4 regions of the Rhizobium sp. BK538 genome follow, and region 3 is predicted to be linked to each of the others. Evidence: predicted binding sites of a transcription regulator. Region 3 holds the regulator's gene; each other region holds the start of a gene.
The links. Region 3 encodes LexA, which represses DNA repair genes until DNA is damaged. Its sites were predicted from a motif close to TGTTCNNNNTGTGTTCNG; they were not measured.
Positions count from the first base shown of each region.

Region 1 (4,312 bases), on a different contig from region 3:
AAAACCAATATCCGATGATCAGCGCGTCAAGCGCTTGTAGGTCACGCGCTTCGGATTGACCGAATCGGCCCCGAGGCGGCGGATCTTGTCCAGCTCGTACTCTTCGAAGTTACCTTCGAACCACTCGACGTGGCTGTCACCTTCAAAGGCGAGGATGTGCGTGGCCAGACGGTCGAGGAACATGCGATCGTGGCTGATGATAACGGCGCAGCCGGCAAAATTCTCGAGCGCATCCTCAAGGGCTGCCAGCGTTTCCGTGTCGAGGTCGTTGGTCGGTTCGTCGAGCAAAATGACGTTGCCGCCGGCCTTCAGCATCTTGGCCAGGTGCACGCGGTTGCGCTGACCGCCCGAAAGCGTGCCGACCTTCTGCTGCTGGTCGCCGCCCTTGAAATTGAAGGCGCCGCAATAGGCGCGCGAATTCACTTCGTGCTTGCCGAGCTTGATGATGTCGTTACCGCCGGAGATTTCCTCCCAGACGGTCTTGTTGCCGGCGAGCGCGTCGCGGCTCTGGTCGACATAGCCGAGGTCGACAGTCTCACCGATACGAATGTCACCGCTATCAGGCTTTTCCTGGCCGGTGATCATGCGAAACAGCGTCGTCTTGCCGGCACCGTTCGGACCGATGACACCCACGATGCCGCCGGGCGGCAGCTTGAAGGTCAGGTTCTCGATCAGCATGGTATCGCCGTAGCCCTTGGTGAGGTTCTCCGCTTCAATAACCACCTGGCCGAGACGCTCGCCGACGGGGATGACGATCTGCGCATCGCCGGGGCGACGGGCGTCGGCCGCAGCGACCAGTTCGTCGTAAGCGCGGATACGGGCCTTGGACTTCGCCTGACGGGCCTTCGGGCTGGAGGCGATCCACTCCTGCTCGCGGCTGATCGCCTTCTGGCGGGAGGCCTCTTCGCGGCCCTCCTGCTGCATGCGCTTCGCCTTCGCCTGCAGGTAGGCCGAATAATTGCCTTCGTACGGGATACCACGGCCACGGTCGAGCTCGAGGATCCAGCCTGTGACGTTGTCGAGGAAGTAGCGGTCGTGGGTAATCATCAAGACGGCGCCCGGATATTCGCGCAGGTGCTTTTCAAGCCAGGCGATGGTCTCGGCGTCGAGGTGGTTGGTCGGTTCGTCGAGCAGCAGCAGATCAGGCTGGGCGAGCAGCAGGCGGCAGAGTGCGACGCGGCGCTTCTCGCCACCCGAGAGCTTTTCGACCGAGGACTCGCCGGGCGGGCAGCGCAGCGCGTCCATCGCCATTTCCACCTGGCTTTCGAGGTCCCAGAGGTTCTGGCTGTCGATGACATCCTGGAGCTTAGCGCCCTCTTCCGCCGTCTCGTCGGAGTAGTTCATCATCAGCTCGTTGTAGCGGTCGAGGATCGCCTTTTTCGGCGCAACGCCTTCCATGACGTTCTCAAGGACCGTCTTGGAGGCATCGAGCTGTGGTTCCTGCGCGAGGTAACCGAGCGTTGCGCCGTCGGCCAGCCATGCCTCGCCAGTATATTCCTTATCGAGGCCCGCCATGATGCGCAGCACGGTCGACTTACCAGCACCGTTCGGGCCGAGAATACCGATCTTGGCATCCGGATAGAAAGAAAGGTGGATGTTCTCCAGCACCTTCTTGTTGCCGTAAGCCTTGTTGAGGCCGGCCATATGGTAGATGAACTGACGTGCCATTGATAATTCGCTCCGCGGGGGATTTAAGTTTTGCCGCTATGTAGGCGAATTGCGCCAAAGGAGCAACGCGCGACGGCCAAAATCCGGAGGCTTTTGCGACCGTCGTCGGGATCGGAACCTGGCACGCTGTTCTGTTAGTCGCCTCGTATGGCCTAAAGGTCGACAGACCGGCCTTGGTTTTCGGTGAGCGGGATCAAAAGCCGGCGGCGTCCACGACGCCCTCATTGCAGCCGAACGACGTCCGCCCTGCCCCTTGGATAAGGTCGCGCAGGCTCGTTTCGCCATTCGATGTCGCGGCTTCCGAAAGACCGATCGTGAGTTCGCTGATGACGCGGTTTCCGCCGGCACGCCGGCAGCTCATCTTGACGCGATCTCCGGCGCCAGCGCCAAAGCTTTTATCAAATACGGCCTTGATCGCCTCCGCCGTCAGCGACTTGCCGATATTGGCCGCGAACAGATCGCGGACCGCCGAAGCATTGAGCTCGTCGATCAGCCGGACAGACGTGGCGAAATAGTCGTCGGCACTCAGCTTTGTGCAGGTACCGTGTTTGATCCACTCATGCCGCTCCAGGCCGGATTGCGTTCCAGGCATCGCCTTTGCGAGTGCGGTCTTGGTCGCAGCAGACAGCTCCACCACCGGCAGCTTGTTCCAGTCGCCGTCCTTGTCCGCGGCGCGCAGGTCGCCGGAGACGTCGCAATAATCCTTGCGCATCGGCCATAGCCCGTGCAGCGAGAAATTGGTCGCATCGAACCTGTCCTTGGTCTGGCTGCTGCATTCCGGTTTGCGCTGGTTGGTTTCGCAAAAGGCAGGCTGCCAGCTGGCAGCCAGAATGAAGCGCGTTCTTCCAGCGCCATCCTGGGCTCCCGCAAGGCCGGCTGCCGCGATCGCAATCAGGAATACTGCCATACGCAGAAATGGATTGCTCATTTTCATCCCCACAAGGAACAATTCATGAACAAGAAATCACGCCGGCTTTATTTTCACAACCCTCAATCCGTAGGATGCGAAAATCCGGTCGCATAAATATTTGGATGTGTTGCATTTCCCGGGCGATCTGATCTTCTCCCGCCAATGGGAGGATATGATGTTTGCAGATACGCAACGCCTTGAAACGGCGAACGCTTCGCTTGGATTTCATCACGAACCGGCGCAATCCGAGGTACGCGGAATTATCCTTGTCTCCCATGGACTGGCCGAGCATTCCAAGCGTTACGCCCGTTTTGCGGTGGCGATAGCGGCTCGTGGCTACCATGTCTTTGCCTTCGATCACCGTGGACATGGCGAGACGACCGCGGCCGACGCACCGATCGGGCGTTTTGCGCGCAAGGAAGGCATCCGGCAGGTGATCGATGATGTCGGTTCGGTCCGCGACCACGCCGTGACGCAGTATCCCGGTCTACCCGTCATTCTTTTCGGACATTCGATGGGAGGCCTCATTGCGCTTAACGCGGCGCTCACCCATCCGGAGAAATATGACGCCCTCGCGGTCTGGAACTCCAATTTCAACCCCGGCATATCAGGACGGGCCGCGCAAGCGATCCTGCTCGCCGAACGTGCACTGAAGGGCTCTGATGTTCCGAGCGGCATCCTGCCGAAGCTCACCTTCGGCACCTGGGGCAAATCCATCGCCGGCCGTCGAACCGACTTCGATTGGCTAAGCCGCGATCCTGCCGAAGTCGACAAATATATCGCGGACCCGCTGTGCGGCTTCGATGCCTCGGTGTCACTCTGGCTCGATATTTTCGAACTGACGTTTCGCGCCCCGCGAATGACGCATCTGGAACGACTGCCGAAGCAGACGCCGATCCATCTTGTCGGCGGCGGGCAGGATCCGGCAACAGATGGCGGAAAAGCGGTGATCTGGTTGTCAAACCATTTGAAAGCCCGTGGCTTCTCCCGTATCACGACGCAAATATATCAGGACATGCGCCACGAAACGCTGAATGAAATTGGAGCGGACGCGGCCATCGCTGCATTCGCTGACTGGTGCGACGAAGCGATCGCAAGATCCTGAACCGAAGGATTTCGCGATGGACAATGGCATCTCTTCCCGCCCCGCAGCCGCTTCGGAGGTGTCGACCGGCATTCTGTTGATGTTCCTGTCGGTGCTTGTATCCCCGATCATCGACATCTTTTCCAAGCTCGCAATAGCTACGATTCCCGCGGCAGAAATCACGGCCGCGCGCTTCGTCGTGCAGGCCCTCTGCATGCTGCCGATCGTCATCTGGCGCGCAAGCTGGAAGACCTTTTCCTGGCGCGCCAACATCTTTCATGCCATCCGAGGCGCCATCATAACCATCTCCATGGTCTCCTTTGTTACGACGCTGAAGTACATGCCGGTTGCCGATGCGATCGCGATTTTCTTCGTCGAACCCATCATACTGACGATCCTGAGCAGCATCTTCCTCAAGGAGACAATCGGTTGGCGCCGCTACACTGCCTGCGGCGTCGGATTTTTCGGCGCGATGCTGATCATCCAGCCAAGCTTCCAAGAGGTCGGCTACGTCGCACTTCTGCCTGTCGTCAGCGCGTTGTGCATCGCCATCTTCGCCTTGATGACCCGCGTGCTTTCGCATCGGGAAGATCCGTGGGCGATGCAGCTTCAGATGGGCATCTGGGGTCTACTGTTGTGCGCCATCCTGC
Region 1 is NZ_JACIFT010000011.1:111,630-115,941, reverse strand. Features, by position in the region: gene ettA (energy-dependent translational throttle protein EttA) at 19-1,668, opposite strand; gene FHX09_RS15385 (ribonuclease) at 1,862-2,596, opposite strand; gene FHX09_RS15380 (alpha/beta hydrolase) at 2,754-3,683, shown strand; gene FHX09_RS15375 (DMT family transporter) at 3,700-4,312, shown strand, end outside.
Region 1: a site for LexA is predicted at 2,610-2,627, ahead of FHX09_RS15385 (ribonuclease). Genes of this name have one in related genera too.

Region 2 (4,312 bases), on a different contig from region 3:
GCCGCTGTTGCGCCACCAGCGACCGGCATTGGCTGCCACTCGCTGTGCCACAAGAGGGTTTGCCCCCTTTGCCAGCATTTCGCGGAAGATCGTCGTGCCACGCCTCCATTGTTTGAGCTGGATTGCTCACACGGTGACGCATCCATTCATCCAGCTCCAGGACGGCATCGTGCGCACTCCTTCCCGGACGGAAGCCGTAGCTGTGCTGGCTGAAGGTCGGATCAAGGATTGGCTGAAGGACTTGCAGGAGCGCCTGTTGGATCAGGCGGTCCAGCACCGTGGGGATGCCAAGCTCGCGCTCGCCGCCCCCCGGCTTCGGGATCATCACGCGACGCACCGGCTGTGGCCGATACGTCCCCTCCCGCAGCCTGTCGCGGATGGCAGGCCAGCACTGGCGTAGCATCGCGGCCGTCTGGTCGATATCCAGTCCGTCCGCGCCCGCAGCGCCTTTGTTGGCGCGCACTTGTTGGCGCGCACCTGCTTCCACGCCTGCAGAAGGTTCTCTCGCCGCAGGGCCGCCTCAAGCAGCCCAGCACCTGTGTCGTTCCCGATCCGCGGCGGGAGCGCGGCTTCGTCAAGATCGGAGCCTGGGCGGGCTTCACCCGCTTGCCCCTCCGATCTCCCGGACATTCCCGGCATCTGACGCATGACCTTGCTCATCCTTGGAGGAACTTCACTCTCTCTCGTTCAGCCCTTCGTTCGCACCTACCTGCTCCCTACTACGACCTCTGCTGACTTCTCGCTCCGGCTCGACACCGTCGCCCTTTCAGGCGCAAAACGAGATCTCCCAACAGGTAAGAACGCACTCCTTCACTGCACGACCGCCGGATTTACGCCACCGACCCTTGGTCACAAGAGCTTCGCGGTATGTTGCCCGCTCGCCCTGGTCGGCATCGCCTCATATCCGGTTCTTGTTCATCGACCCGCAGTTGCGATCCACGCTTCCTCCCCACGGTCGGTCGCCCTTCCGCAGTTGCGCTTCTCTTCGCTCGCGATGACCAGCTTACGGTGGGACTTCCACCCACAAGAATGCGCCCATGCTGGGCGCACAACAAAAAAGCGCCGATTCAGCCGGCGCTTTCGATCTCAAGATGATAAGCCTGCTAGGCGCTGGCCCGGGCCTTAGTAACGTGGGCAACGTGCTTCGTAGCGGCGGCCGTACCGATCCCTGTAGACGCAGTAGCCACGCCGCTCAACGGAGTGGCCGATCAATGCGCCAGCAAGACCACCGGCAACTGCGCCCACGGCAGCGCCGCCCCAGCTGTTGCTGACAGCACCACCGATAATGGCGCCTGTACCGGCACCGATCGCGGTACCCTGTTCAGTCGCCGTGCAGGAGGCAAGCGCACCAACGAGAGCGCCAATGAGCACAATCTTTTTCATCATGAGATATCTCCCAGTTTTTTCCGTCGCTTAGATGCGACCAAGCAGCACAAGAATAATAATAATCACGAGAACTAGCCCTAAACCGCCCGAAGGTCCATAGCCCCATCCCCGGCTATAGCCCCAATTCGGTAAGGCGCCGATCAAAAGCAGAATAAGGATAATCAGAAGTATCGTGCCAAGCATGGTTCAAGTCCTCAACGTCGTTACACTTGGAATGGACGAGAAACACACACCACCGTTTTTTGTTCCCTATGCATCAACTGTTCCGCTTTGATGGAAAAAACCAGATCGAGCCGCATTTTCCGGTTCCTCTCAGGAACGTTAGCATCATGGGGTGTCGGGGCGGGCTGGATCGATTGTCGATTTTCGGCGAAAGGCCGTTGACAGCCTAGATGCAACTCCGGCCACACGTATGGCGCGAATTTCAAGATTCAGCATCTTGTGGGAAAAAGTGATTCAAAATCAATACTTAGCCGTGAACAAACACTGAATCATCCGGAGTCAGCGATTCGTCTCCGATTCGTTCTCAAGCTGTTCCGAATCGCAAAACGAGCAATCTGCAAGCTTTTCGCGCAACAGAAAACCGCAGAGTAAATTCAAATCAGCCCTTGCGTTTGAGACAACGGCTGTCCATGTGTTGTCTGCTCTCGGAGAGGAGCTGACTTGACCTGGGGCACCCTCGCCTCACTTGCAGGACCATGACACTGACATCGCAGCCGATGATACTGAGCGGGCGCGGAGTAACCGCGGTGCTCGGGCCAACCAATACCGGCAAGACGCATTATGCCATCGAGCGCATGGTTGCGCACGGCACTGGCGTGATCGGACTACCGTTGCGGCTGCTGGCACGCGAGGTCTATACACGCGTCGCCGAAAAGGTCGGGATCCAGAATGTTGCGCTGGTAACGGGCGAGGAGAAGATATCGCCTCCCAGCGCCCGCTTTTCGGTCTGCACTGTTGAGGCGATGCCGCGCGAGACCAAAGCCGCCTTTGTCGCAATCGACGAAGTGCAGCTCGCGGGCGATCTGGAACGTGGTCATATCTTTACGGACCGTATCCTGCATCTGCGCGGTCGCGACGAGACACTGCTGCTCGGCGCCGGCACTATGCGTCCAATTTTACAGCAGCTTCTTCCGGGCATTATCGTTGTCGAGCGACCGCGACTTTCCCAGCTGTTCTACGCCGGACAAAAGAAGATCACACGCCTTCCTCAACGTTCGGCGATCGTCGCCTTCTCGGCGGATGAAGTCTATGCGATCGCCGAGTTGATCCGGAGGCAGCGAGGCGGGGCAGCCGTCGTCCTTGGAGCCCTTAGTCCACGTACCCGCAATGCGCAGGTGGCGCTCTACCAAGCCGGAGACGTGGAGTATCTGGTCGCGACGGATGCGATCGGCATGGGTCTCAATCTCGATGTCGATCATGTCGCCTTCGCGCAGGATCGCAAATTCGACGGCTACCAGTTCCGTAATCTCAATCCTGCCGAACTCGGGCAGATTGCCGGCCGCGCCGGTCGACACGTTCGCGATGGGACATTTGGCGTCACCGGCCAAGTCGATCCCTTCGATGAGGAATTGGTCGAACGCATCGAAGGTCACGAATTCGACAATGTAAAAGTGCTGCAATGGCGCTCAAAGAACCTCGACTTCGCCTCCATTCACGCGCTGCGCGCGAGCCTTGAGACCGGCCCCACCGTTTCCGGCCTGACACGCGCTCTGCCTGCCGTTGATCAACAAGCGCTGGAACACCTGTCGCGCTACCCTGAGATCATCGACCTTGCGAACAATCCGGCGAGCGTCGAGAAGTTGTGGGAAGCCTGCGCGCTTCCGGACTACCGGCGCATCGCGCCGGCCCAACACGCCGATCTCATCTCCACCCTCTTTTCCGATCTCGTCCGCTATGGCACGGTAAATGAGGACTTCCTTGCCGAGCAGGTACATCGCGCGGATCGAACGGACGGTGAGATTGACACGCTTTCGGCGCGAATCGCGCAGATAAGGACTTGGACCTATGTATCGAATCGGCCCAATTGGCTTGCCGATCCGACACACTGGCAGGAAAAGACGCGGGAAATCGAAGATCGATTGTCCGATGCGTTACATGAAAGGTTGACGAAACGCTTTGTTGATCGCAGGACATCTGTGCTCATGAAGCGCCTGAGAGAGAATGCGATGCTGGAAGCTGAAATCAGTGTAAATGGCGATGTCTTTGTTGAAGGACATCATGTGGGGCAGTTGTCGGGATTCCGGTTCACGCCCATTTCGGGAGCGGAGGGACCGGACGCCAAGGCTGTTCAGTCTGCTTCGCAGAAGGCGCTTGCTCTGGAATTCGAGGCGCGTGCGGCTCGCCTCCACGCGGCCGGCAATAGCGATCTCGCGATCAGCTCCGACGGTTCGATCCGCTGGTTGGGCGACCCGGTGGCACGACTGGCAGGCAGTGATCATGTCATGCGCCCGCGCGTCATTATTCTCGCCGACGAGCAGTTGACCGGCAATGCACGTGACCACGTGACCGCCCGTATCGAGCGCTTCGTAAATCATCATATCAGCACGGTTCTGAAGCCGCTTGACGATCTGTCCCGCGCAGAGGATCTGCAGGGCCTGGCAAAGGGCCTAGCATTTCAGCTCGTCGAGAACCTCGGCGTGCTGTTCCGGCGCGACGTGACCGAAGAAGTAAAGTCGCTGGATCAGGATGCCCGCGCTTCGATGCGCCGCTACGGTGTCCGCTTCGGTGCCTACCACATCTTCGTCCCCGCCCTTCTGAAGCCCGCCCCTGCAGAGCTCATCACACTCCTTTGGGCGTTGAAGAATGACGGTCTCGACAAGCCCGGTTATGGCGATCTCATTCCGGTGCTGGCTGCCGGCCGCACCTCGGTCGTCACCGATCCGGGTTTCGAGCGCACCTTCTACAAGCTGGCCGGCTTCCGATT
Region 2 is NZ_JACIFT010000007.1:178,418-182,729, forward strand. Features, by position in the region: gene FHX09_RS29770 (reverse transcriptase domain-containing protein) at 1-403, opposite strand, end outside; gene FHX09_RS10855 (YMGG-like glycine zipper-containing protein) at 1,123-1,386, opposite strand; gene FHX09_RS10860 (DUF3309 family protein) at 1,414-1,569, opposite strand; gene FHX09_RS10865 (helicase-related protein) at 2,085-4,312, shown strand, end outside.
Region 2: a site for LexA is predicted at 1,908-1,925, ahead of FHX09_RS10865 (helicase-related protein). Genes of this name have one in related genera too.

Region 3 (4,312 bases):
TTCGCAAAGCAGAATATTCGGGTTTCCGGTCGAGTTCAGCTTGTTGAGAACGTTCTTCATGTCCCAAGGCGCCAGGAACTGTCCCTTCTTGACGTTAACGGCTCGGCCGGTCTTCGCGGCTGCCACTAACAGATCGGTTTGACGGCTCAGGAAGGCCGGGATCTGCAGGACGTCGACGACCGTCGCCACCTCGGCGCACTGCTCCTCGGTATGGATGTCGGTCAGAACCGGAAAGCCGTATTCCTTCTTGAGGTCCGAAAAGACCTCCAGCGCCTGTTCAAGACCTATGCCGCGCTGCGCCGACAGCGAGGTGCGGTTCGCCTTGTCGAACGAGGACTTATAGACGAGGCCGAGACCAAGCTTGTCGCAGAGTTCCTTCAATACACCGGCGACCATGAAGGCATGGTCGCGGCTCTCCATCTGGCAAGGCCCGGCAATCAGGGACAGCTTGCCGGCATTCGAAAAGGTGACGCGGCCGGCGCCTTCGCCGATCACGACTTCGGAATTTGTCTGGCTCATCGTTTCTCCTCGAAGGCGAAGAGCGCGCCCTGTCCGGGCGCCGCCTTCACCAGAATTCGATTGTTCTTGCGCGTATAAGTCATCCCGTTAGCAGCCAAATGCGCTTCTGTCACGGCGAGATCACTGACCTTGAAGACAATGGCGACGCCACGCAGGCCGCGATCATTTGGTGCCGGAATATCGAAGTAGGCATCCAATCCATCTGGGGAGAGAACGCTCACTCTGGCGTTCGGAGTTGTCACACTCGCGCCAAAGGCCTCGTTGGTCACCGGGAGGCCGTGCGCCGCAGCACGCACAAATGGCGCAAATGCTTTTGGGTCCGGCGCGCCAAGAACGATCTCTGCGATCCCACTCACGCCATTTGCGTGCTTTTGCAGCGCTCTACGGTCGGCCGGCAGCGGATTGACGCGTTGGCACGTGAAAAAGAAAAAATCCGGAGCCCGCAGATCGACCGCGAACGCGAGCTTGAACGCAGCGGTGGCCTGAGAGCCGTCAGGCATCTTCATCGGCCGCTCGAACTGCAGCATCTCGCCGCCATTGATCTTTTCGGCAAGGAACCGGGCATGGTCGCGATCAGCATCGGTGGTCGCAAAGACCACCGCCGAGAAACCATCATCCCCGCATCGAAATCGGAAAGCCCGGTCACGCGCAGTGAAGACATTGCCTTTCTTCGCCGACGCCTCGTGCAGCTCCGCGTTGGCGACGCCTAAGGGTTCCAGGTATGTTTCGTCGGCGAAGAATATGCAGGCATTCTCGGTTCCAAAAGGATGCCGGGCATCGGGTGCGACGGTGAATCCCAGCTTTCCCAAGCGCTCGCGCGCAAGTCCGATATTGGAGACCGGCAGCACGATGTGGTCCAGCGGATGTGCTTCGCTCATGGCAAACTCTCCGGAATTTGCGAAGATGTGCGCCGGGCAAGGCAACAATGCAACCCCCTTCTACGCTTTCACTCAAAAGCGACGCAAAAACTGAGCAAGTTGCAGGCAAGTTTTATGAAAATTTAGGCACTTGCGGAACACATATGGAACATATAGTGTCTGTTCTGGCTTTGTTTCACGACTCTGGGGTTCAACTTCGATGCTGACGCGCAAGCAACAGGAGCTTCTTCTCTTCATTCACGAGCGGATGAAGGAATCCGGTGTCCCTCCGTCTTTCGACGAAATGAAGGACGCCTTGGATCTCGCGTCCAAGTCAGGCATCCACCGGCTGATTACTGCGCTCGAAGAACGGGGCTTCATTCGCCGACTGCCTAATCGGGCCCGCGCATTGGAGGTCATCAAGCTGCCGGAGGCATATAATCCGAGCCTCCAGCCCCGCCGCGGCTTTTCGCCGAGCGTTATCGAAGGCAGCCTCGGCAAGCCGCAGCCGGTTGCGCCGCCGAAGCCGGCTGCGCATGCCGACAACGACAGCTCGGCCTCCGTACCGGTTATGGGGCGGATTGCTGCCGGCGTGCCGATTTCGGCAATCCAGAACAATACCCACGACATTACAGTTCCGGCCGACATGCTTGGCCCGGGCGAGCACTATGCGCTTGAGGTGAAGGGCGACTCGATGATCGAAGCCGGCATCTTCGACGGCGACACAGTGATCATCCGCAACGCCAGCACGGCAAATGCCGGCGACATCGTCGTCGCACTCGTCGATGACGAGGAAGCGACCCTCAAGCGTTTCCGCCGCAAGGGCGCCTCCATTGCGCTTGAGGCCGCGAACCCGGCTTATGAAACGCGCATTTTCGGACCCGACCGCGTCAAGGTTCAGGGCAAGCTGGTCGGCCTCATTCGCCGTTATCACTAACGACAGGCAGCTCGTCGTCAAACGTACCGCTTCGACAGTTGTATGCCCGATGCCGCATCCAGGGGCGATCATGCGTGGTATACGAGGTCGTCACGATGGGTGCCCTGGTCGTCTATCCGTATCTCAGCGGTGCCCGAGCGGCGCAAGGTTTCGCCGGTGAATAGCAGTGCGCCCGACCGGCATTCCGTCAGACGAGACGATATCGGCGGTGTCGCACGCAGCGCCGAAGTACACAGGGTTTTCGACGATTGTCAGGACGTAGCCGCTATCATGCGTGGCGGTGCACCAGGCGCCTTTCAGGCATACGAAGCGATTCGTAGCGCCCATCGCAGCCTGACGCAACGCATTGCGAGCATTACGCAGTTCCGCTGCCGAGAAGAGACGTTGAGCTTCACCTTTATTATCCCGCAGCCGAACAGGGCCGACGCCGTCCAATGATCGCGGTGGAGCACCCTTCGCCATTGATCGAAGATGAAGTCAGTCGGATGGAGTCGATTTTTGGTGCAAGGACTTGCCCTTTGACAATCGCGACAAGGCTGCCGTCCTCGGCAATGACAATGTCCCGGGCGACTGCGTCTGCGAGAGCGAGAGCGAGATGATGTAGCGCGCCAGCGGCCACGGCCATCGCCTTCCCGACGCTCGACGCGGCCCGTAATCGTCGTAGCTACAGGTGAATCCAATATGACGGTCGCCCTGCTCTGCGTTTCGAACTGGGCGAAAAGCATTCCCAGAACACCCAATACCCCTGCCTGCGCAAGATTTCGGGCGGCCTTGGCCTGCCGCCAGCGCAATCAGGGCCGACGCGACAATCCATGCTCCCAGGCGGATTGCTGGCGGATCACTTGCGAACTCAAACCAGAGGACGGCGCCAGTCCCGAGGAAGACCGGAGAAAACAGGACAAAGCGCCCATGTTCCATCTCCGTTGCCACAGCGCGTTGAAACCACGATGAGCAGCCGAGAGTCGCGGTCGTACCCCGCGTTGGCCAGGAAACGAGTGACGGCGTGCGGAAGGCGCGGAGGCTTGGGAGTAGATTGAGGCCGGAGAAAATAAGGCTCTGCCGCACGGGCAGGCGCACCCGCGCCCGGAGCGGCCTTTCTCACCTCAAATGGCTTCAACCGCGGCATGCATCTGCGCCCAAAAACAGCCGCCCTTGCAACCACAATGCAAGCTCTCGAGGCTTGAAGCAACAATAATCGATTGAAATCTGAAGGAAAATCGGAAATCAGAAAAGCCAAGGATTATCATTAGCTTCTGCTATGCGCAGGGTACATCGCAGCAGTGCCCAAAAGTTGATACTGCGATGCACAAAATGGCACCACGGTAACTTGGCATTAGGCGCGCGATCATATAGCTATCGTCGACGACGCTTAACCCTATGGCGCTTTTATGGCGCCAACCGCCAGTTTGGAGGATCAGAATGACGGAACAAAGCGCAACACTGAAAATCGGTGATAAATCAGTCGATCTCGCCATCAAGAGCGGCACGATTGGCCCTGATGTCATCGATATCGGCGCCCTGTACAAGAACACGGCTTCCTTCACGTACGATCCTGGTTTCACCTCGACCGCATCCTGTGAATCGAAAATCACGTATATCGATGGTGATGCCGGCGTATTGCTTCATCGCGGTTATCCGATCGAGCAACTTGCCGAGCACGGTGACTTCCTCGAGGTCTGCTACCTGCTTCTCTACGGAGAACTGCCGACCGCTGCCCAGAAGAAGGATTTCGACTATCGCGTCACGCATCACACGATGGTGCATGAGCAGATGAGCCGGTTCTTCACGGGCTTCCGCCGCGACGCGCATCCGATGGCCGTCATGTGCGGCTGCGTCGGCGCGTTGTCGGCCTTCTACCATGATTCCACCGACATCACCGATCCGCATCAGCGCATGGTCGCAAGCCTGCGGATGATCGCCAAGATGCCGACGCTCGCTGCCATGGCCTACAAGTATCACATCGGCCAGCCCTTCGTTTACCCGAAGAACGATCTCGACT
Region 3 is NZ_JACIFT010000012.1:78,171-82,482, forward strand. Features, by position in the region: gene kdsA (3-deoxy-8-phosphooctulonate synthase) at 1-519, opposite strand, end outside; gene FHX09_RS16375 (VOC family protein) at 516-1,397, opposite strand; gene lexA (transcriptional repressor LexA) at 1,597-2,313, shown strand; gene gltA (citrate synthase) at 3,733-4,312, shown strand, end outside.

Region 4 (4,312 bases), on a different contig from region 3:
AGAGTCAAGGCGACGATGGACGAGAGGCCGACCGAGAAAGCGAGCACGAAGCCGAATTCGCGGAAGAGCCCACCCACCTGCCCCGGCAGGAAGGAAAGCGGAATGAAAACCGCCGCAAGCGTCGCGGTCGTCGCGATCACAGCAAAGAACACCTCGCGCGTACCAAGCACGGCAGCCGCCCGCGGCCCCATGCCCTCCGATCGACGGCGTACGATATTTTCGAGAACGACGATCGCGTCGTCCACGACGAGACCAGTCGCCAGCACGATCGCAAGCAGCGTCAGGATATTGATCGAGAAGCCAACGAGATAGACGGCCGCGAGAGTTCCGATGAGGGCCACCGGCATGCTGATGGCAGGGATGATCGTCGCGCGCCAGTCCCTGAGGAAAAGGTAGATCACGCCGGTAACGATGACGACGGCCAGGATCAGCGCGAGCAAGACCTCATGGATCGCCCCCTGGATGAAGACGGCGTCATCGCTGGTAATAGCGATCCGCGTGCCCTCGGGAAGCGTCTTCGAAAGCTCGGCAACGGCGTCCTTGATGCCGTTCGAAATGTTCAGCGTATTCGACTGCGCCTGGCGGATAATGCCGAGGCCGATGCCGGGAACGCCGTTGGAGCGCAGGGCAGTCTGTCCGTCGCGCGGCCCAAGCGTGACGTTCGCCACATCGCCGAGTCGCACGTGGCTCTGCAGGACAACGTTGGAAAACTCTTCCGGCGTCTGCAGGCTTGCCATCGCACGCACGACGATCGTCTGCGTCGGGCTCTTCAACGATCCGGCCGGCATATCGAGGGCAGCGCTCGACAGCGCCTTCGTCAAATCACCAACCGTCAGCCCGCGACTGGCGAGTTCGCTCTGGTTGACGTCGACGCGGAAGACCTTCTCCTGGTCGCCATATGTCTCGACATCGGCAACGCCGTCGACGGAGGCGAGACGATCGATAACCTGGTTTTCGACGAGAAGGGTCAGGTCGTCCATGTTGAGCTTGGACGAGGTCACGGCAAGACGCATGATCGGCTGTGAATCGGAGTCGGCCTTGACGATCTGCGGCGCGTCCGCCTCCTCCGGTAGACGATCGGCGATACGGCCGATGGCATCACGCACGTCGTTCGCCGCAACGGCAAGGTCAACCGAGTCGGAAAATTCGAGCGTCACACGGCTCTGGCCGAACTGCGAGCTCGATGAAATCGACTTCAGGCCGCTGACGCGTGCCGCCGCCCCCTCGATGACCTTCGTCAATTCCTGATCGACCGTCTGTGGCGAAGCGCCGTCAAAGGTCGTGCGAACGGTGACGATAGGCCGGTCGACATCTGGCAGTTCGCGCACTTCGATCCCGGCATAGGCCGCGAGGCCGGCAACGATCATGAGTGTGTTGAATACCAGCGCAAGGATCGGGCGCCGGACAAACAGCGCGGTAAATGTCTGCTTGCCGGAAGCCGGCTTCTCCTGCATCTCGATCACGTTCATTGCGTGGCAGGCTCCGAGCTCGACGCGACTTCGCTTGCGACGCGCACTGCTCCGCCCTCAAGGACGCGCTGCAGCCCCTCGGTAACAATGGCGTCGCCGTCCTTCAGGTCGGCTTTGACAAGGATAAAGTCGGGATTGCGCTGCACGATGCTGACGCGAACCTTTTGGGACTTGCCGTCGACAACATGCCAGACGAAAGAGCCTTGGGAGTCCCACTGTACCGAAACGGGGTCCACCGCCGGATACTGATCACCCGCGAATTTCATACCGACATTGAAAGACATGCCGGCCCGCAATTCGTCGGACGCGTTGTCGATCCGCGCCCGCACGCGCAGTGTCCGGCTGGCGGCGTCGATGCGGTTGTCGATCGCCTCCACCACTCCCGAGAAAGCTCGCCCGGGCAGCGCAACAGAGGTCGCCTCCACCGGGTGACCTACGGTGATCGTGTTGGCAAAGCGTTCCGGTACCCAGTAGTCTACGAGAATCTCCGTCCGGTCGTCGAGCGTGGCGATCGGCGTTGTCGTCGAGACGTTATCACCGACATTGACAGCGATGATACCGACGATGCCATCGATGGGCGCGACGATGTTGCGGCGCTCGAGATTGAGCTCGGCGGCCTGCAGCTGCAGGCGTGCGCCCTGCTCAGCGATCTCTGCGTCGAAGACGTCCATGCGCGACACGCTGGACTTGATGTTGTGGTAGAGGCTGGATTTCTCGATGGCGCTCTTCAGCGCCACATCAGCCTGACCGCGAGCAATGACCTGCTCTTCGCTGTCGAGCTTCGCGAGAACCTGCCCCTTGGTGATCCTGTCACCCGACTTGATGAGGATGTCGCGGATCGTACCGCTCGCCTGCGGCATCACCACGACGGAGCGGATCGCATCCCCCGTGCCGATGGCGCTCAACCGATCATTGACGACGCCACGAACAACGGCTTGCGTGGCGACCAGAACGGGCGCATTGGCTCCGCCACCGCGGCGCCTTGATTGTCCCTCTGCGCTGACCACAGGCTGCGGTGCAGCTTCGCCGGGCGCCAACTTGGAAACCTCAGAAAAGCCGGCTTTGCGTAGCGTCTCGCCGGCCCCCGGCACAAAGTAAACCCATCCAGCAAAGCCGGCAGCAATCACGACAAGGCAAACTATAAACTGCTTCCAAAATGCCATTCACGTCTCCAGAGGGACTCGAGGCTCGTCCAGGGTCTATCGAAAGAGGCGTTCGCAGGACAAATTGCCGCGCGTCTGCGACAATATTGTCTCTTTGCTGATCACCGGCAAGCGAATTGGTCCGCATTACTGAATTGTAATATCAAGACTGAGTTACTGGTAAAACGTTCGCCACTCGTTTCCCGCACGCGTCGCAGCGTTTCTTCGCCGAGGACAAATAACGGTTTTGTTTTCTGACGTTTATGCGAGATGCCGTACCGTCTAGGATAAAACTTGCAGCACATCCGGCAATTCGTCGCCGTTGCGGCCCTCCCAGGCCGGATACAAGCTGAGGACAGCCGCCCGGACAGGAATGAAAGCAGAACATCTTTTCTGGTCTTTCCATCCCGAATCACTACATTACGCGCCATGAGCAATAGTTTCGACGATATCCCCTTCTTCGACGAAGAGCCGGATGAGCCGCCGCGCAAGCAGCCGGCCCCTGCCGCTCCGGCCGGAGGAGGGCTCGCCGCCCGCGCCATGGCCGCTCGCGATGGCGGCAAGCGCCCCGATTACCTTTCCGGCCTGAATCTGGAGCAGACCGAAGCTGTCGAAACACTCGAAGGTCCCGTTCTCGTGCTCGCGGGCGCTGGCACCGGCAAGACGCGCGTTCTGACGACGCGCATTGCCCACATCCTCAACACCGGCCGTGCATTCCCTTCACAGATCCTTGCCGTCACCTTCACCAACAAGGCTGCCCGCGAGATGAAGGAGCGTATTGCCGTGCTCGTCGGCGGCGCCGTCGAGGGCATGCCATGGCTCGGCACCTTCCACTCGATCGGCGTCAAGCTTCTACGCCGCCATGCCGAACTCGTCGGCCTGCGCTCCGATTTCACAATTCTCGATACCGACGACGTCGTTCGCCTGATCAAGCAACTCATCCAGGCGGAAGGCCTCGACGACAAGCGCTGGCCCGCCAAACAGTTTGCCGGCATGATCGACACCTGGAAGAACAAGGGCCTTGGCCCGAGCGACATCCCCGAGGGCGACGCGCGCGCCTTCGCCAATGGCAAGGGCCGCGAACTCTATATCGCCTACCAGCAAAGGCTTTCGACGCTGAACGCCTGCGATTTCGGCGACCTCCTGATGCACCCGATCGCGATCTTCCGTAAGAACCCTGATCTTCTCAAGGAGTATCACGGCCGCTTCCGCTACATCCTCGTCGACGAGTATCAGGACACCAACACCGCCCAGTACATGTGGCTGCGGCTGCTTGCGCAGCGCCCCAGGGGCGAACCGCAGAACGTTTGCTGCGTCGGCGACGACGACCAGTCGATCTACGGCTGGCGCGGCGCCGAGGTGGACAACATCCTGCGCTTCGAGAAGGATTTTCCGGGCGCCAAGGTCATCAAGCTGGAACGCAACTACCGCTCGACGGCACATATCCTTGGTGCGGCTGGCCATCTGATCGCTCACAACGAAGGTCGCCTCGGCAAGACACTCTTCACCGACCGGAGCGATCCCGAGGACATCAAAGTCCAGGTGCACGCCTCCTGGGATTCCGAAGTGGAAGCCAGGGAAATCGGTGAGGAAATCGAGCAGCTTCAGCGCGGCGATGCCAATGGCAAGCGGCATCTGCTGAACGACATGGCAATCCTCGTGCGCGCCTCCTTCCAGATGCGCGAATTCGAAGACCGTTTC
Region 4 is NZ_JACIFT010000011.1:177,190-181,501, reverse strand. Features, by position in the region: gene FHX09_RS15685 (efflux RND transporter permease subunit) at 1-1,469, opposite strand, end outside; gene FHX09_RS15680 (efflux RND transporter periplasmic adaptor subunit) at 1,466-2,632, opposite strand; gene FHX09_RS15675 (UvrD-helicase domain-containing protein) at 3,041-4,312, shown strand, end outside.
Region 4: a site for LexA is predicted at 2,981-2,998, ahead of FHX09_RS15675 (UvrD-helicase domain-containing protein). Genes of this name have one in related genera too.